Regions from separate parts of the Erwinia sp. genome, predicted to be linked through region 2. Evidence: riboswitches for the same ligand, from Rfam matches in the RefSeq annotation. Region 2 holds a riboswitch; each other region holds the start of a gene.
The links. A riboswitch is a leader RNA that binds a small molecule or an ion and turns the genes downstream of it on or off. The one in region 2 is predicted to bind thiamine pyrophosphate.
Positions count from the first base shown of each region.

Region 1: it holds a riboswitch for thiamine pyrophosphate, as region 2 does, so the genes downstream of both, thiC (phosphomethylpyrimidine synthase ThiC) here and thiB (thiamine ABC transporter substrate binding subunit) in region 2, are expected to answer to the same signal.
Region 3: it holds a riboswitch for thiamine pyrophosphate, as region 2 does, so the genes downstream of both, thiM (hydroxyethylthiazole kinase) here and thiB (thiamine ABC transporter substrate binding subunit) in region 2, are expected to answer to the same signal.

Region 1 is NZ_DALZCD010000030.1:12,106-18,936, forward strand. Features, by position in the region: gene RTK32_RS04030 (HesA/MoeB/ThiF family protein) at 1-14, opposite strand, end outside; gene thiE (thiamine phosphate synthase) at 7-651, opposite strand; gene thiC (phosphomethylpyrimidine synthase ThiC) at 648-2,582, opposite strand; TPP riboswitch at 2,658-2,758, opposite strand; gene rsd (sigma D regulator) at 2,848-3,351, opposite strand; gene nudC (NAD(+) diphosphatase) at 3,426-4,199, shown strand; gene hemE (uroporphyrinogen decarboxylase) at 4,239-5,306, shown strand; gene nfi (deoxyribonuclease V) at 5,309-5,977, shown strand; gene RTK32_RS04065 (YjaG family protein) at 6,043-6,633, shown strand; gene hupA (nucleoid-associated protein HU-alpha) at 6,822-6,831, shown strand, end outside.
Region 2 is NZ_DALZCD010000248.1:339-6,127, reverse strand. Features, by position in the region: partial or broken gene thiP (thiamine/thiamine pyrophosphate ABC transporter permease) at 1-956, opposite strand, end outside; gene thiB (thiamine ABC transporter substrate binding subunit) at 932-1,918, opposite strand; TPP riboswitch at 1,958-2,056, opposite strand; gene sgrR (HTH-type transcriptional regulator SgrR) at 2,092-3,753, opposite strand; gene RTK32_RS17180 (sugar efflux transporter) at 3,999-5,177, shown strand; gene leuD (3-isopropylmalate dehydratase small subunit) at 5,233-5,789, opposite strand, start outside.
Region 3 is NZ_DALZCD010000006.1:15,400-22,230, reverse strand. Features, by position in the region: gene RTK32_RS01105 (mannitol dehydrogenase family protein) at 1-336, shown strand, start outside; gene RTK32_RS01100 (GntR family transcriptional regulator) at 438-1,124, shown strand; gene thiD (bifunctional hydroxymethylpyrimidine kinase/phosphomethylpyrimidine kinase) at 1,318-2,115, opposite strand; gene thiM (hydroxyethylthiazole kinase) at 2,112-2,897, opposite strand; TPP riboswitch at 2,930-3,026, opposite strand; gene RTK32_RS01085 (hypothetical protein) at 3,289-3,459, shown strand; gene RTK32_RS01080 (hypothetical protein) at 3,580-3,840, shown strand; gene RTK32_RS01075 (GNAT family N-acetyltransferase) at 3,837-4,259, shown strand; gene apbC (iron-sulfur cluster carrier protein ApbC) at 4,472-5,578, opposite strand; gene metG (methionine--tRNA ligase) at 5,740-6,831, shown strand, end outside.

The DNA of each region.
Region 1 (6,831 bases), on a different contig from region 2:
CCGTCGCTAAGCATGGAGTGGCCCTCCGCTGCCGGCCAGTGACAGCAGCTGCGCGGTAGCGGCCTGCCAGTCGGCAGCCTGGGTAATGGCGCTGACCACGGCGATACTGCCAACGCCGGTAGCGAGTACCTCAGGCGCTCGCGCCAGCGAAATGCCGCCGATAGCAACGGTTGAGATGCCCTTGAGCCGCCCGACATGCCGCTTCAGTTCCTGAAGCCCCTGGGGGGCAGAAGGCATGACTTTTGTCCGGGTAGGGAAGACGTGTCCCAGCGCAAGATAAGAAGGGCGCTCGGCCAGCGCGCGATCCAGTTCCACATCGTCATGCGTGGATAATCCCAGGCGCAGCCCGGCACGGTGGATCGCATCCAGATCGGCACTATCCAGATCCTCCTGGCCCAAATGGATGCCATAAGCGTCATGCTTAATCGCCAGCCGCCAATAATCGTTGATAAACAGACGGGCCTGGTAGCGTTTACCCAGCGCGATAGCCGTTGCTACATCTTCTGCTACCGCGTCTTCGGGTAAATCTTTAATGCGTAGCTGGAGGGTTCGTACACCAGCTGCGAGCAGACGTTCAATCCAGACCACGCTGTCCACCACCGGATAAAGTCCCAGTCTGGCCGCCGTTGGGGGAAAAGCGGCACGGCTCATATGTTTTCCTCCGGCTTCAGTGCATCGGCAGCGTGATAAAGTTCGCCACCACGATCGCGGAACGCCTGCGACATTTCCGCCATGCCTATTGCGATCGGCTGCGCTTCCGCTTCCTGCTTTGCGGCGTACTCACGGACTTCCTGAGTGATCTTCATTGAACAGAATTTCGGGCCGCACATAGAGCAGAAATGGGCGACCTTGCCGGACTCCTGCGGCAGCGTTTCATCATGGAAAGCGCGGGCAGTATGCGGATCCAACGCCAGGTTAAACTGATCTTCCCAGCGGAATTCAAAGCGCGCTTTCGACATGGCGTTGTCACGGATCTGCGCGCCCGGATGGCCTTTGGCAAGATCGGCTGCGTGGGCAGCAATCTTGTAGGTAATCAATCCCTGCTTTACATCTTCTTTGTTCGGCAGGCCCAGGTGCTCTTTCGGCGTGACGTAGCACAGCATGGCGCAGCCAAACCAGCCAATCATCGCCGCGCCAATACCGGAAGTGAAATGGTCGTAGCCTGGCGCAATATCGGTAGTCAGCGGGCCGAGGGTATAGAAAGGCGCTTCATGGCAGTGCTCAAGCTGCTCGGTCATATTGCGTCTGATCATTTGCATCGGCACATGTCCCGGGCCTTCAATCATCACCTGCACGTCATACTCCCAGGCAATTTTTGTCAGTTCGCCCAGCGTGCGCAGCTCGGCAAACTGCGCCTCGTCATTGGCATCCTGTATCGAGCCGGGGCGCAGGCCGTCGCCCAGCGACAGCGAGACATCGTAAGCGGCACAGATCTCGCAGATATCACGAAAGCGTTCGTAGAGAAAGCTTTCACGATGATGCGACAGGCACCACTTCGCCATAATGGATCCCCCACGCGAAACGATGCCGGTCAGGCGTTTTGCCGTCATCGGCACATATCGCAGCAGCACGCCCGCATGAATAGTGAAGTAATCCACGCCTTGTTCAGCCTGCTCCAGCAGCGTGTCGCGGAACACTTCCCAGTTGAGGTTTTCCGCCACGCCGTTAACCTTTTCCAACGCCTGATAGATGGGCACCGTGCCAATCGGCACCGGACTGTTGCGCAGGATCCACTCGCGGGTTTCATGAATATTCCGCCCGGTAGAGAGGTCCATTACCGTATCCGCCCCCCAGCGCACCGACCAGACCAGCTTTTCGACTTCTTCCTCGATGGAGGAACTGACCGCAGAGTTGCCGATATTGGCGTTAATTTTCACCAGAAAATGGCGGCCGATAATCATCGGCTCCGATTCAGGATGGTTGATATTGGCCGGGATAATAGCGCGTCCGGCGGCCACCTCCTGCCGAACAAAATCGGCGGTGATGTTTTCCGGCAGCCTTGCGCCGAAGCTCTCTCCCGGATGCTGTTGCAATAGCGCTTCGCTGCGAATGCGTTCGCGGCCCATATTTTCGCGCAGTGCAATAAATTCCATTTCCGGCGTGATAATGCCCTGGCGTGCGTAGTGAAGTTGGGTGACGCGGCGGCCAGCCTGTGCGCAACGCGGACGGGGCAAATTATCAAAGCGCAGATGATCCAGTCCTGCGTCCGCCAGGCGCTGCTGCGTATAAACAGAACTCAGTTGCTCAATCGATTGCGTATCGGCACGTTCTGCAATCCAGCTTTCGCGCAGCCTGGCGATGCCGGCATGGACGTCAATAACGGCGTCGGGATCGCCATAAGGTCCGGCGGTATCGTAAACCGGTACTGGCTCGTTTTCTTCGAACAGCGGGTTTTCTTTACTGCCGCCAACAGGGGTGGGCGAGAGCTGAATTTCACGCATCGGCACGCGCAGATCGGCTCGCGATCCGGTCAGATAAATACGTTTGGAATGGGGGAAGGCGGTGCCTTGTAAAGCGGCGATAAACTGTTGGGCTTCAGCGCGCTGTTCGCGTCGGTTGGATTTCTTAACCTGGGTAGACATAGCAAGTTCCTGACTTAAGGGAAATTTGCTTGTCCGGAGTTCGGAGGAGTAAGCGCGGGGCCGATAGCCCCAACCTGGATCTTTACTCTTGTTCCCTTCGCAGGTTCTAACCTGATCAGGTTCCGCGGATCCCGAATTAACGGTCTCAGCCCCGAGGGGCACTCCGACAAGAAGACATCTGGCTTTCGCCAGGGGCAATCATCTGATTGCCTTTTCAGCATAAAGGGACGTTATGGAAAGCTCAAGAATTTAAACGGAGAACTTTTCAGGCAGGACGGGCCATTGCAGAATCATTGGCTGCGGGCTTCCCCATATACTTTTCCAGCGCCAGCTGAATGAATTTATCTTCCAGCGTGAAGCGGGCTTCCAGCGCTTCGCCGACAATCGACAGCGCCTGCTGGAATTCCAGATAGTTATCGTGATCGATGGCGTTTTCCAGGTGCGCGTCGTAAATACCCATAATCTGTTCGGTATTGGACTGTAGGGAAGGATAAATCAGCGCCGCTTTGGCCAGCTGCTCGGTTCCTTCCATTTCCTGAATAAAGCGCTCGTATGCCGTAAAGTGGCCAGTTGAGAGATAATCAACCAGGCTTTGACAGAAGTTATCCAGCGCCTCTTCGTCGAGCGTGGTCAGCGATTCTTTGTTAGGCTTCATGCCAACCATTTGATAATAAGCAACTAACAGCTGCTTGCGTGAGTGAAGGCAAAAGTCTACCAGTTCGCTGCATCCGCCTACGCGCGAGGCCAAAACTTCCAGCTGGTCAAGCATGAGTGACTCCAAAAAGTGTTATTTTAACTGTCTATCCCAATCCGGTAAGTGCGTGAAGTGAGGATGAGCAATTTATGGAACTTGAGATTTCAAGCGTAGACGCTGGCTGGTGGATTGTCAGCCACGAACAGAAAATTTGGCTGCCAAAAGGTCAATTACCGTACGGAAATGCACAAGATTTAGGCCTGGTCGGCTCGAAGGGTGCACCGATAGGGGAGTGGCAGGGTGAACCGGTAAGGCTGATTAACGAAAATCGGCCAGAAGGAATGGCATCGCTGCGACAGCTGCTCGATCAGGATCCCGCGCTGTTTCAGCTGGCGGGACGCGGTATTCAGCTGGCGGAATTTTACCGCTCGCACCAGTGGTGCGGTTACTGCGGCCATTCGATGTCTCGCAGTAAAACGGAATGGGCCTGCCTGTGCAGTCATTGCCGCCAGCGCTACTATCCGCAAATTGCGCCCTGTATCATCGTAGCTATCCGGCGTGATGATGAGATCCTGCTGGCACAGCATACCCGACACCGCAACGGCATCTACACGGTGCTGGCTGGTTTTGTTGAGGTGGGTGAAACGCTGGAGCAGACCGTGGCGCGCGAAGTCATGGAAGAGAGCGGCATCCGGGTGAAAAACCTGCGCTATGTTTCTTCGCAGCCCTGGCCTTTCCCGCAGTCCCTGATGATGGCATTTATGGCCGATTACGACAGTGGCGAGATCAACATCGATCCTAAAGAGCTGCTGGACGCTAACTGGTATCGCTTCGACGCTTTGCCGTCGCTGCCGCCAGCGGGAACGGTGGCGCGTCGACTGATAGAAGACACCGTCGCGCTCTGCCGCGCCGCTGTGGAATAACTGATATACTGTGCGTCTGAATGAAAAAGAGTCCTGAAGATGAGTGAACTGAAGAACGATCGTTATTTGCGTGCTCTGCTGCGTCAGCCGGTAGACGTTACGCCCGTGTGGATGATGCGTCAGGCCGGACGGTATTTGCCGGAATACAAGGCGACGCGCGCCCAGGCCGGCGACTTTATGTCGCTGTGTAAAAATGCTGAGCTGGCCTGTGAAGTCACGCTGCAACCGCTGCGTCGCTACGCGCTGGACGCGGCGATCCTCTTCTCTGATATCCTGACCATCCCGGATGCGATGGGGCTGGGACTCTATTTTGAAGCGGGCGAAGGGCCACGCTTTTCTTCCCCTGTCACCTGCCGTGCGGACGTAGAAAAACTGCCCGTTTTCGATCCCGAGCAGGAGCTGGGCTATGTGATGAATGCCGTGCGCACCATCCGTAAAAATTTACAGGGCGCGGTGCCGTTGATTGGTTTTTCCGGCAGCCCGTGGACGCTGGCGACCTATATGGTCGAAGGCGGCAGCAGTAAAGCCTTTACCAAACTGAAAAAGATGATGTACGCCGAGCCGGAAACCCTGCACCTGATGCTGGATAAGCTGGCCGACAGCGTGACGCTTTATCTGAATGCCCAGATCCGTGCGGGCGCGCAGTCGGTGATGATTTTCGATACCTGGGGCGGAGTCCTTACCGGGCGCGATTATCTGCAATTCTCTCTGCACTACATGCACAAAATCGTTGATGGCCTGCAGCGTGAAAATGACGGTCGCCGCGTGCCCGTTACGCTGTTTACCAAAGGTGGCGGTCAGTGGCTGGAAGCGATGGCGGAAACCGGCTGCGATGCACTTGGTCTGGACTGGACCATGGATATTGGCGAGGCACGTCGACGCGTCGGTCACAAGGTGGCGCTGCAAGGCAACATGGATCCTTCTATGCTTTATGCCTCTCCTGCCCGAATTGAGCAGGAAGTCGCGGGTATTCTTCAGAGCTTCGGCAACGGCACGGGCCACGTGTTCAACCTGGGTCACGGCATTCATCAGGATGTCCCACCGGAACACGCGGGTGCTTTTGTGGAGGCCGTCCACAAACTGTCAGGACAGTATCACCAGGATTAATTATGGATATACAGGCATTAAAGCAGGAACAGACGACGCGTGCGGCAGAAGTGGTACGCGCCGATGATTTTGACGTAATGCCGCCACGCTATATCGCCGGGGCGGATGTGGGATTTGAGCAGGGCGGTGAGGTCACGCGCGCCGCGTTGGTGTTGCTGGAATATCCCTCGCTGAAGCTGATTGAGCATCGCGTCGCGCGGATAGCGACCACCATGCCCTATATTCCCGGTTTTCTCTCGTTTCGTGAATATCCTGCTCTACTGGCCGCCTGGGAGCAGCTGGAGCAAAAACCCGATCTGCTGTTTGTGGATGGTCAGGGCATTGCGCATCCTCGCCGCCTTGGCGTTGCCAGCCATTTTGGCCTGCTGGTGGATGTGCCGACTATCGGCGTGGCGAAAAGCCGGCTGTGCGGCAAGTTCGAGCCGTTAGGCGACGAGCCGGGTTCCCGGCAGCCGCTGATCGATAAGGGCGAGCAGATTGGCTGGGTATTGCGCAGCAAAAAACGCTGCAATCCTCTGTTTATTTCGCCGGGCCACCGCGTCAGCGCCGATACAGCGCTGCACTGGGTTGAAACCTGCCTGCAGGGCTACCGCTTGCCGGAACCGACGCGCTGGGCCGATGCCGTAGCGTCCAACCGGCCTGCTTTCGCCCGTCTGGGCACTCTGCTATAACGGTGTGAGGCGCGGGCTTTTCGGTTACACTGCAGCCCGCGCACTTTTGTTTAAGAGATCCCAACATGTTACGTAATCCGATTCACCTGCGGCTGGAAAAACTGGAAAGCTGGCAGCACGTTACTTTTATGGCCTGCCTGTGCGAGCGTATGTATCCCAATTACTGGGCATTTTGCCGTCAGACCGGGTTTGGCGACGGCCAGATCTATCGCCGCATTCTCGATCTGGTCTGGGAAACGCTGCTGGTGAAAGATGCCAAAGTGAATTTTGACTCGCAGCTGGAAAAGTTTGAAGAGGCCATCCCGGCGGCGGCGGATTACGATCTGTACGGCGTTTACCCTGCTATTGATGCCTGTGTGGCGCTGAGCGAACTGCTGCACTCTCGCTTAAGCGGTGAAACGCTGGCACATGCGATTGCCGTTAGCGAAGCTTCAATCACGTCTGTTGCCATGCTGGAAATGACTCAGGCTGAACGCGAAATGACCGAGGAAGAGCTAAAAGCGAATCCCGCGGTCGAAGAAGAATGGGACATCCAGTGGGAGATTTTTCGCCTGCTCAGTGCCTGTGAGGAAAGGGATCCGGAACTGATAAAAGGACTGCGTTCTGACCTGCGGGAATCAGGGATCAGTAATATCGGTATAAATTTTCAGCAGTAAGGCGATAAAACGTGACTTCAGGCCTGATTTGTAGCGCCTTAAGGCTTCACATTCGCCCCCAGTCTGGTCTACATTTGTGGGGCTGAAAAAAGTGGCTATCGGTGCGTGTATGCAGGAGAGTGCCAGAAACTGGTTTTTCCCTCGCACTCGATGCTTAGCAAGCGATAAATACACTGTAAGGATAACTTATGAACAAGA
Region 2 (5,789 bases):
CTGTTTAAGCCGCTGATAACCACGGCCAACAGCGGTGGCACCACAAGCAGCAGCAGCAGCGAGACCAGCACCCCATCCAGCAGCTTCGCGACCGGGTGATCCTGGGGATCTCGCCAGCCTTGCAGAGTAGTGGTACCCGACGGTAGCGCTTTGCTCAGCCGCTGGCTCACCACCACCAGGCCCAGGCAGCAGACCATTTGCAGCATCGCCAGAAGGGCCGCGCGGCCAGGATCGTAATCAAAGTTCAGCGCCTGAAAAATCGCCAGTTCAATGGTGGTGGCCTTGGGGCCGCCACCCAGCGCCAGCACGGTGGCAAAACTGGCGAAGCAGAGCATAAAGATCAGCGAACCCACCGGTAGCAGCTGGCGTCGTAGCCAGGGCCACTCGACCAGCCGAAACTGATGCCACCCCGTGATGCCCAGCTGCGCTGCCAGCTGACGCTGTTCGGCAGGAATTTGCTCCAGCGTTTGCAGCAGCAGTCTGGCGGCCAGCGGCAGGTTGAAAAAGGCATGCGCCAGCAAAATGCCCTGCAGCCCATAAGGCGTGAAGCGGTAGTCGACGCCCAGCCAGGCACAGAGCGTTGCCAGCCATCCTGTACGGCCATAGACGCTGAGGATACCGAAAACCGCGACCAATACGGGCAGCACCAGCGTCATAGCGCAAAGGCGCAGCACGATTTCGCGGCCCGGAAAGCGGCGACGATAGAGCGCCCGCGCCAGCGGCACGGCAGGCGTAAGCGCCAGCAAAGCAGAAAGAAAGGCCTGCCAGAAGGAAAAGCGCAGCACGTGCCACAGATAGCTGTCCTGCCAGAGCGCGCGCACGCTGACCGGCGCATTGTGCCCAAGCGCGATAAAAGCGAGCAGCGCCACGGTGACCAGTAGCGTGGCAGCAAGGCAGCCGGGAACGAGGCTGCCTGAAGGTTGACGGCGGGCTAGCGGCTGACGGCGCGTTGCCATTCGCTGATCCACTGGCTGCGATGGCTGGCGACGTCCTGCGACGAGTATTGCAGCGTGGTTTTCGGCAGAGGAAGCGTATCAAAACCAGCCGGGAGCTTGCCTGCTACGGCGGGATACATCCAGTTACCCTGCGGAATAGTCTGCTGGAAAGGTTTATCCAACATAAATTGCATAAACTTCTGTGCCAGCTGTGGCTGTTTGCTGGTTTTTAGCTGTCCGGCGACCTCCACCTGAAGGTAGTGACCTTCGCTGAAATCGGCGGCGGCATACTGGGTTTTTTTCTCTTCAATAAGGTGATAAGCAGGCGAGGTGGTGTAGCTCAGCACCATATCTGCTTCGCCCTTCAGGAACAGGCCATAGGCCTCGCTCCAGCCTTTGGTTACGGTAACGGTTTTCTGTGCCAGCTTCTGCCAGGCGGCGGGGGCATCATCGCCATAGACTTTCTGCATCCACAGCAGCAGGCCCAGACCTGGCGTACTGGTACGCGGATCTTCATAAATAATCTTCAGCGGCTGGTCGCCTTCGACTAATGCCTTAAGGCTTTTTGGTGGCGTCTTCAGCCGCGTTTTGTCGTAAACAAAGGCGAACCAGCCGTAGTCATAGGGAACGAAAGTACTGTTTGTCCAGCCACCCGGTACGGTGACGCTGCGGATATCAACACCGCTGGCGGCAAACAGGCCGGTTTTTTCCGCCGCATCCAGCAGGTTGTTATCCAGCCCCAGCACCACGTCGGCCCGGCTGTTTTTTCCTTCCATACGCAGACGGTTTAATAGCGCGACACCGTCGGGCAGCGTGACGTAGCGCAGCTCACAACCACAGTTAACCTCAAAAGCTTTTTTAATAGCCGGGCCGGGCCCCCATTCGGAAGAGAAAGAATCGTAGGTGTAAACCGTCAGCACGGGTTTGGCAGCAGCGGCAGAAAGCGAGCAAAGCAGCAGCAGAGGCAGGACTTTTTTTAGCACTTGGCGTTCCTTTATGGTCAGGCGACGCGCGATCTGAGCAGGTGAAGCACTCTCAAATCCCTACGCCGGTATTAGCCGGGTCAGGTTCGACGGGTTTATCTCAGCGTCGGCTGATGCCGCGCACCCCGTTGAGAACGAGTTATTCTAATGATTTCTGTAGAGTAGCGAAAGCGTCATGATTCGGGGGGCGCAAACCAGGCGGACTTGAAATCAAACCAGCCAAGCGTGTTCATGCGCACGCCGCGCATACTGCGTTCGCCTTCCAGCAATAGCCAGTGATGGAAAAGCGGATGAAGATAGCTGTCGGCCACCTGCTGCCTGCTCCAGTCGGCCAGCGACAATTGCTGTTCGCGCCAGCGCTGTGCATCCTGCTGCCAGTCAATCGGCACGCAGTGTTGCAGCAGTGGGATTTCATATAACAGGGCAAATAGTGAAAACTCAAGCGGTAGCGTAAAGTTAGCGCTGCCCAGCCAGATATCGCTCTGTGCCTCGCCCTGATGCCAGCGGGTATAATCGACCTGCTTCGTTACCAGCGCCACGCCCTGCGCAGCCAGCAGCGGCTGGAGAAGATTAGCGATGGCCTGATGCTCAAGATGATCGCCATACCAGGTCAGCGTGAGCGAGGTCAGGCCCGCCGGTTTTTCCGGCACGTCTAAATCGCGTCGATGATGCCAGCGCGGTAGCAGTCCGTAGGCCGGAAACCAGTAACGCTGATAGCCGGTTCCGGCATGGCTCAGCAGCGCTATCGGGTTGGCGATGGCGCTAACCCAGCGACGGATCTGCTCATCACGCCCCAGGGGCGAACGCTGGTCGAACAGCAGGAAATAGCAGCCCTCCTCAAGCCGGCTTTCCTCCGATTTTTCACCCACGCTGCCGCCTTCCAGCCTGACGCCCGAATAAACCAGCTCCTCGCTGATTTCCGGCAATACCCAAATATTGACCTCATCAAGCAGTGCGCGGTAGCCGAAATAGGCATCGAAGGCTTCAATTTTCAGCTGGCTTTGCTGATTGCGTACCACGGCGTAAGGCCCGGTCCCGATGGGCTGGCGACTGAAATCGGGCATAGCAGGCCACTCTTTCGGCACGATCAGTGCGCTTACCCCCGCCAGCAGCCAGGGCAGCCAGAGGTCAGGCTGATGCAGGTGGATATCCAGCGTCCAGGGAGTAGGAGAGTGAATCTGTGCAATGTTTGCAAAAAGCGGCTGGGCCCGCGTCCGTTCCAGCGTGGCAATCACATCCGCCATTTCCATTTCGCGGCCGTGATGAAAATGCACGGCGGGCCGTAAATAAAAGCGCCAGTGCCGTGAGGAAATCGTTTGCCAGTGATGAGCGATATCCGGCTCGATTTCCCCGTTTTCCTCATTTATACGGGTCAGACCGCTGAAAATCTGCCTGGCCAGATGCGTTTCCGAGCGGCGCAGCGCGGTCGCCGGGTTCAGGTTAAGCAGAGAACGATAATAGAGCACTCGCAGGATATGTTTACCCTGACGAAAGCTCCGGCCCAGATGAGAGAGCAGCATTTGCCGCACGGTATTTTTGTCGCCAACCAGCTGCACCAGCTGATCGATACGATCCTGCTCCAGCAGGTCTTCTGCCCGCTGCTGCTGAAGCGCAAGGCCCGTATAGTGAAACGTCAGCATCGAGCGTTTGCCGCGCCCGGCCTCGGCCTGCCACGTCAGCCAGCCTGCCTCTTGCATCGCGCCAAGTAGATTGCGCATGTGGCGACGTGAACAGCTGAGCTGAAGCGCCAGACTATCGAGTGTGGTAGCCTGCGGCTGACCCTCACAGCTTTGCCAGAGCCGGATAAACTGCTGTTGTAAACGTGTCGATTGCATAAAAGGGGAACTCTTTTTGAAAAGTCGCCTGTTTTTTCTGCCCCATATTAAGCCCATACTGCTTCACGATGAAAGGGCGGGAGGCATTCTTTTGAATGGCGCGCTTTCAAGACTTTATATCTGAGTAGGGTGTATTTTCACCAGCCAGCAGGCGTCTTGCCCGCTGGCTTTTTTCATTTTGCTTTTTCTTCTATGCTTGCTGTTTGCGCCTGCATGCAGGCCTCTTTTATTGCAAGGGATGTGGTATGAAATCGCTGCTAACGCGTCGCCGTCGTCTTAACCCTGTTTACCTGGCTTTTATGGCCGTCTCTTTTATGGTGGGGATTGCGGGTGCGCTGCAGGCCCCCACGCTGAGCCTGTTTTTGACGCGCGAAGTCGGCGAACGGCCATTCTGGGTGGGGCTGTTTTATACCGTGAACGCGATTGCCGGTATTGCCGTCAGCCTGCTGCTGGCGAAACGATCGGATGACCGTGGCGATCGGCGCATGCTGATCCTGTTTTGTTGCCTGATGGCGGTAGGGAATGCGCTGTTGTTCGCCTTCAATCGTCACTACCTGACGCTGATCACTTTTGGCGTGCTGCTGTCGGCGTTGGCCAGCGTTGCCATGCCGCAAATCTTTGCGCTGGCGCGTGAATATGCGGACAGCTCCGCGCGTGAAGTTGTAATGTTCAGCTCGGTTATGCGCGCCCAGCTCTCGCTGGCATGGGTAATTGGCCCACCGCTTTCCTTTGCACTGGCGCTGAACTACGGCTTTACCACCATGTTTTCCGTAGCTGCAGGGCTGTTTGTGCTCTGCATCGCGCTGATCTGGTTTGCGCTGCCCTCTGTGGCAAGGGTTGAACAGGCGCCGGACGTGGTGATCACCCAAATCAGCGCGTGGAAAAACAGGGATGTGCGCCTGTTATTTATCGCCTCGCTGCTGATGTGGACCTGCAACACTATGTATATTATTGATATGCCTCTGTATATCAGCAGCGTGCTGGGCCTGCCGGACAGGCTTGCGGGCCTGTTGATGGGCGTGGCGGCGGGCCTGGAGATCCCGGCGATGCTGCTGGCCGGGCACTACGTTAAACGTTTCGGCAAGCGCAATATGATGCTGTTTGCCGTGGCAGCAGGCGTGCTGTTTTATCTGGGTCTGGTGCTGTTCCACACGCGGGCCGCGCTGCTGGCGCTACAGATTTTCAACGCTATTTTTATCGGCATCATCGCCGGGATTGGGATGCTCTATTTTCAGGATCTGATGCCTGGCAGACCCGGGGCGGCCACCACGCTTTTCACTAATAGCATCTCAACCGGCGTGATCCTGGCAGGCGTACTACAGGGCGCGCTGGCAGAAACATTTGGCCACTATTCGGTTTACTGGGGCGCGCTGATCCTCTCGGTGGCGGCGCTGGCGATGTCGGCTAAGGTCAAGAATGTGTGAGGGAGGGGAAGCGGCCCTGGCGAAACGTGCGTGGACCGCTTTTAACCTGCTGGCGCTAGCGTAAAAAGGCCGGCTGGCGGCGTTCATAATCGCTGATGCTGGCGTCATGCTGCAGCGTCAGGCCAATACTGTCCAGCCCGTTAAGCAGGCAGTGACGGCGGAAAGCATCAATGCTGAAAGCATAATGCTTATCGCCCGCCACCACTTCCTGTTTTTCCAAATCCACGGTAAAGCGGATGCCCGGCTCGGCGGCCACCTGTTGGAAAAGCACCTCTACGTCTTCTTCGCTTAACGTGACCAGCAGCAGCTGGTTATTAAACGAATTATTGGCAAAAATATCGGCGAAATCGCTGCCGATGATCGCCCGAATGCCGTAGTCGGTGAGTGCCCAGGGGGCATGTTCGCGCGAAGAACCGCAGCCGAAGTTTTCCCGCGTCAGCATAATGCTGGCACCGCGGAAAACAGGCTTATTCAGGATAAATTCCGGATCGGGGATCTCTCCTTCCGCATCCTTATAACGCCAGTCGAAAAAAAGATTTCGGCCAAAGCCGGTGCGCGTCACCATCTGTAAAAACTGCTTGGGGATAATGGCGTCGGTATCGACGTTGGCGG
Region 3 (6,831 bases), on a different contig from region 2:
CCGCAGCGCTGGCTGGACAGTATCCGCTGGCACCTGGCTAACGGCAGCGATTTTACGCTGCTGGCGCTGGGCGTGGCGAGCTGGATACGCTTTGTCGGCGGCATGGATGAACAGGGCAAAACGACAGTCATTAACGATCCGCTCCGTGACGAGCTGGCACAGCGGGTAAGCGATAGTCAGGAAGGCGATGCACGCGTCGCTGCCCTGCTCTCGCTACGGGCAGTTTTCGGTGACGATCTCCCGGATAACTCGCTGTTCCGCCAAAAGGTCAGTCATTACTATCAATTGTTATTGAAAGCAGGTGCAAAAGAAACGGTCAGGCAGGTTGTTGGCTGACGCTGAGTGGCAAAAGAACTGGCGCTGGCGCAGCAGGCTGATTAGACTGGCTGTTTCCGGCGTCAGGCTCTACGACGCACTACTGAAATGAAAATTGCCGTATGTCTACTGCCTATATCATTACCGCCAGCGAACCCGTTAATCAGCAAATCTATCGTTTTCTACGCCAGGACATTGTGACCTGCGTGATTTCGCCGGGTGCCTTACTCTCTGAAAAAGACGTTTCTGCCCGTTTTGACGTCTCGCGTCAGCCCGTTCGGGAAGCCTTTATTAAGCTGGCCGAGGCCGGCCTGGTGCAGATTCTGCCGCAACGCGGTACTTTTGTCCGTAAGATCTCTGCCCGTCGAGTTGCTGACGGCCGTTTTATTCGCGAAGCGGTTGAAACAGCGGTAATACGACGCGCGGCGACGGAAGCGACTGCAGAGGCACTCGCCCTGCTTGAGCATAATTTGCGCCTGCAGAAATTATCCGCGGAGCGCAATGACAGTCAGGCGTTTTTACTGCTGGATGATGCGTTTCATCGCCTTATCGCGCAAAGCATTAACTGTGAACTGGCATGGGAAACGGTAGAAAATATTAAAGCAACGATGGATCGCGTGCGCTTCCTGACCCTCAGCAAAGTTTCGCCGCCGGAAAGCTTAATTCATCAGCATGAAGAAATATTGCAGGCGCTGTTGGCAAAAGACGCTGATGCCGCAGAACAGGCACTGCGGCGCCATTTGCAGGAGATGATTTTTTCTATCACGCCGATTGCAGAACAAAACAGCGAGTGGTTTGAACAGGATTAATCCTGTTACGCTGACGCCTCGTTGCGGCTGTCAGCAGGCCTCTCCGACAGGTGTCTTAACGCAAATCAACAAGGTAACTGCCCGACTGCTTGTAATGCCTTAATGTAAATCAACAGGGTGGCTGACCCGGCCGCTCGTGATGCCTTAACGCAAGATGCTGATGCCGCTTTTCACCCTGTTCTCGGTTTTTGCCCTACCACCAGCGGTAGAAATGATGCACCGGGCCACTACCGTTACCCACCTCCAGCGTATCTGCCTGCAGCAAGGCACCCTGCAGCCACTCTTTCGCTTCGCTTATCGTGGTCAGCCAGCTGGCATGGCGCGGACGCAGCGCAGCCAGAGCAGAAGAGAGCGTGCAGCCCGTACCGTGCGTGTTTTTAGTGGGCACTCGCGGCGCGGTAAAACGTTCTTCCACTTCCGCTGTCAGCAGCCAGTCGGGGCTTTCGCTGTCGCTTAGATGGCCGCCTTTCATCAGTACCGCCTGACAGCCAAGCGCCAGCAGCGCCCTGCCCTGCTGCAGCATTTCGTGCTCGTTGCGCGCCGGTAAACAATCCAGCAGCGCGGCAGCTTCCGGCAGATTCGGGGTGATAATCGACACCTGCGGCAGCAGTTTTTCCCGCAGCGTCGCTACGGCGCGCCGCGAAAGCAGCGGATCGCCGCTTTTCGCCAGCATCACCGTATCCAGTACCCGCCAGGGAATAGCTGCCGTCGCCAATCCTGCAGCGACCGCTTCCACAATATCGCTGTCCTGCAACATGCCGATTTTCACGCTGTCGATGCGTACATCATCCAACACCGAGGCGAGCTGCGCCGCAACAAAGTCGGCTGCGATGGGATAGACGGCCTGCACACCGCAGGTATTTTGTGCCACCAGCGCGGTGATGACGCTGGTGCCGTAGGCCCCCAGCGCGGAAAACGTTTTCAAATCGGCCTGAATCCCGGCACCACCACTGGGATCCGTTCCGGCAATCGTCAGGGCATTGACTCTCATACGGCCTCCTTGTGCAGACCGTAAAGCGCATCAAGAAACAGCGGTTCAAAGGTGCCCGGCCCGCTGGCCGCTGCCGCTGCCTGCTCGCCCGCCTGGCTCATTACCCGACAGGCGGCAGCGATATGCAGCAGCCTGTCGCCCGGCAGCGCGCAAAACGCTGCCACTACGGCGGAAAGTGCACAACCCGTTCCCACCACCCGGGTCATCAGCGGAGACCCGCCCGATACCGCCAGCAGCCGCCGTCCATCGGTAACGTAGTCCGTTTCGCCTGTAACCACGACTACCGTACCGCCGGACTGCGCCAGCTGAATAGCGGCTTCAAGGGCAGCAGCCGGATCGTGCTGGCTGTCGACGCCGCGGCCGGAAACCGCCTGACGGGCCAGCGCCATAATTTCAGAGGCGTTGCCGCGAATGGCGGCAGGACGATAAGCCAGCAGCCGCTGGCAAAAATCGCTGCGAAAAGTCAGCGCGCCGACGGCAACCGGATCCAGCGTCCAGGGTCGGCCTGCCGCGGTCGCGCCTTCCACCGCGGCCAGCATCGCTTCGCTACGTGCAGCGGTCAGCGTGCCGACGTTGATCAGCACGGCATCTGCAATGGCGCTAAATTGTGCCGCTTCCACAGGTTCAGTCACCATGACGGGCGACGCGTCCAGCGCCAGCAGCACGTTGGCCGTCAGGCTTTGTACCACGTCATTAGTCAGGCAGTGAACCAGCGGTGACTGCTGGCGGAAAACGGCAAGAGAGGCGGCCGGACTGGCCGTATAGCGAGAAGGTTGGATCATAGCGCTCCCAACCGGCGATCAAGAAGGCGATGCAATAAAGCATCTGACTTCCCTCCGCTGGCATTATCCAGTTCAGGTTCAACGGGTATTTCTCAGCCTTCACAAGGAAGGGCACCCCGAGTCGTAGTGCTTGCCAGCATAGGGAAATGCGCCGTTTTACGCAAGCGCAGGACGCCTCGCTAACGCCTCGCGGGCAGGGGACAGCGGCAGCCCGATTGGTTTACGATAATGAAGAAAAAAACTGGAAACTGGCGGCCGTGCTGACCTCTGACGCGGCGTGGGCCCCTACTCCCTGCGTTCCTATATCCTCTTTATTCAGGATGATTTCGTCGCGCAGGCGATGGCGGCCAGCAGCGATCCCGATATCACTGACACTTAGAGCAACGGCACGTTGTACTGGCATAAAGACGCGGTTACCCAGGGTAAGGAGCGCTGGGCATGGCATGGCGTTAATGCGCTGACGCCGCCGCCGCCGCAAATCATGCTGAACTGGACAGCAGTAAAGATCAGCGCAGGCTGCAACAGTAAGGCGCCAACGACTGGCTGCTGGCTGGCGGCATGACGGTGAATTTCTGATTATTTACCGGCGGCCGCTTTTGCCGTCGGGATTTTTTGCGTCATAATCTCCGATCTCTTAGCGGCTTTTGATAAAGTTCGCCATCCTGTCCTGACGAGAAGTAAGATGACAAGACCGCTTAATGAACAATACGGCATCAGCGTTGCGGCGCTGCAAATGCTGCATTATCTCCAGCAGATAGCGCGCGGCGATCGCGCCTTCACCATTCGGGATACCGTGCTGAACAGCCGCTGCAACGTCACGCCGCCGGATAATTTCCGCCTGTTAGATCAGCTTTTTGAAGCAGGCAAAATCGACTACGACTACCGCGGGACGGGTATCGACAGCGAAAGGCACGTTAAGCCCGTTTGGGGAGACAACCGATGACGGTACGCGCCTTTATCGAAGCCGATCGTCCCTTTCTGCGCACGCTGTTTTTGGCTGCACGCAAGGCGAACTGGCACTGGCTCGACGGCAGCGACTGGCAGCTGGAGGATTTTGATCGGACGACGCTGGGCGAGCGCGTTCTGGTCGCCGAGCACGACGGCCACCGTACGGGATTTGCCGCCCTGCTGCCCGCTGACAATTTTCTGCACAGTTTATTTGTCGATCCTGCGTATCAGGGTCAGGGCATCGGCAGCGAGCTGCTGGACGCGGTGCAGGCAGGCTTTACCTCCACCGGCGCATTAAAATGCCTGAAGGCAAACAGCCGGGCGCTGGCTTTTTATCAGCGTCACGGCTGGCAGGTTATCAGCAGCGGCGAAGGCGACCAGGGAGAATATCTGCTGCTGCATTACGTGTTGTAAAACCTCTGAGAAGCCCGTCAGGCCACTGAAAAATTTAAGCACGGCGGCGTTTACTGCAGCGGGCTGGCTGGATAAACAGACCGTTCGCGCAGGGGCGGGTTAACGACATGTCGATCTGCCTTTGCCGCTGGCTATCAGCTTAACCACGGGCTGATACCGGGTACAAACAATCTTGCGGGCGCCCTATACGCCCGTCCCCCGTCAATTTGCCGTCACACTACGCGAAAAGCGATATCGTCCGGGATCACTTCGCCATCCCAATAAAGCTGGGCAGCGACCTGGCCGGCAAGCTGTCGATAAAGCCAGGTAAATTCGCTGTCGGGACGGCGTACCACCGTCGGCATTCCGTCGTCCAAATCTTCCCGCAGCGTAATATGCAGCGGCAGCTGACTTAGCAGGCGCGTATGGTACTGCTCGGCCAGCGCCAGCGCGCCGCCGCTCCCAAAGATCGGCTCGTGATGACCACACTGGCTACAGACGTGCACGCTCATGTTCTCAACGATGCCCAACACCGGCACGCTGACCTTTTCAAACATGACGATCCCCTTACGGGCGTCAATCAGCGCGATATCCTGCGGCGTGGTCACCACCAGCGCGCCGGTCACCGGCACGTTTTGCGCCAGCGTCAGCTGAATATCCCCCGTGCCCGGCGGCATATCCAGGATCAGGTAGTCCAGATCCGGCCACAGCGTTTCATTCAAAAGCTGCATGAGTGCTTTACTGGCCATCGGGCCGCGCCACACCATCGCGTTATCATCGGTCACCAGATAGCCGATAGAGTTGGTTGCCAGGCCATGCGCCATAATCGGCGCCATATGCGTGCCGTCCGGTGAAGTAGGCCGTTCGTTTTGCGTGCCGAGCATATCGGGAATCGACGGGCCATAGATGTCCGCATCCAGCAGGCCCACTTTCGCGCCTTCGGCCATTAACGCCAGCGCCAGATTCACCGCGGTGCTCGATTTACCCACGCCGCCCTTGCCGGAACTGACGGCAATCACATTTTTCACGCCCTTCACGCCCGGCTGATTCTTCACTCTTTTCAGCGTGGCGATATCCAGGCTCAGCTTCCAGCTAATAGCCGTAGCGTTAGTCAGCCGCAGCAGCTCCGCGCTGGCACTCTCTTTTAGCGCTTCAAAACCGCTGTGCCAGGGGAAAGGCATCAGCAGTTCAATATGCAGGGTGTTGTCCAACAGCGCGCAATGGTGCAGCGCTTTCAACGCGGTGAGATTGCGCCGCAGCGTCGGATGTTCAAACGTGGTTAAAACGCCCATCACTATCGCGCGCAGCGCTTCAGGTGAATGTGGGGATTGTTGCATCATCCCGGCTCCTTTTTTTCTGTGACGTTATTCAGAGCATATCAGATAAGGCAAGGCGGCAGGCAGTAAAAAACGGCACGGTCGGCGCGGCGTTGTTTACGCAGGCCGGGCCTTTCGGGTAACATCAGAACCCCCTATTTTAAACAGGTATAGCAAGTCTCACTATGACTCAAGTCGCGAAAAAAATATTGGTAACGTGCGCACTCCCTTACGCCAACGGTTCTATTCATCTCGGCCACATGCTCGAGCATATCCAGGCGGATATTTGGGTCCGTTACCAGCGAATGCGCGGCAACGAGGTTTACTTCATCTGTGCTGACGATGCGCACGGTACGCCAATCATGCTGAAAGCTCAGCAGATGGGCATCGCGCCTGAGCAGATGATTGCCGAAATGAGTCAGGAACATCAGAATGACTTTGCCGGTTTCAACATCAGCTACGATAACTATCACTCCACGCACAGCGACGAGAACCGCGAGCTGTCGGCGCTGATTTATACCCGTTTAAAAGAGAACGGTTTCATTAAGAACCGCACCATTTCACAGCTCTATGACCCGGAAAAAGGCATGTTCCTGCCGGATCGCTTTGTCAAAGGCACCTGCCCGAAATGTAAAGCGCCGGATCAGTATGGCGATAACTGCGAAGTCTGCAGCGCAACCTACAGCCCGACCGAACTGATCGATCCTAAATCCGTGGTTTCCGGCGCGACGCCGGTCCTGCGCGACTCCGAACATTTCTTTTTCGATCTGCCGGAGTTCAGCGCCATGCTGCAGGCCTGGACCCGTTCCGGCGCCCTGCAGGAGCAGGTGGCCAACAAAATGCAGGAGTGGTTCGAATCCGGTCTGCAGCAGTGGGATATTTCCCGTGATGCGCCCTACTTTGGCTTTGAAATCCCGGGTGCGCCGGGCAAATATTTCTACGTCTGGCTGGATGCGCCTATCGGCTATATGGGCTCGTTTAAAAACCTCTGCGACAAACGTGGCGACATCGATTTCGACGCTTTCTGGAAAAAAGATTCCGAGGCGGAGCTGTATCACTTTATCGGTAAAGATATTGTCTACTTCCACAGCCTGTTCTGGCCGGCGATGCTGGAAGGCAGCAACTTCCGCAAACCGAATAACCTGTTTGTCCACGGTTATGTGACGGTTAACGGGGCGAAAATGTCCAAGTCACGCGGCACCTTTATCAAGGCCAGCACATGGCTGCAGCACCTGGATGCCGATAGCCTGCGCTACTACTATGCCGCCAAGCTCTCT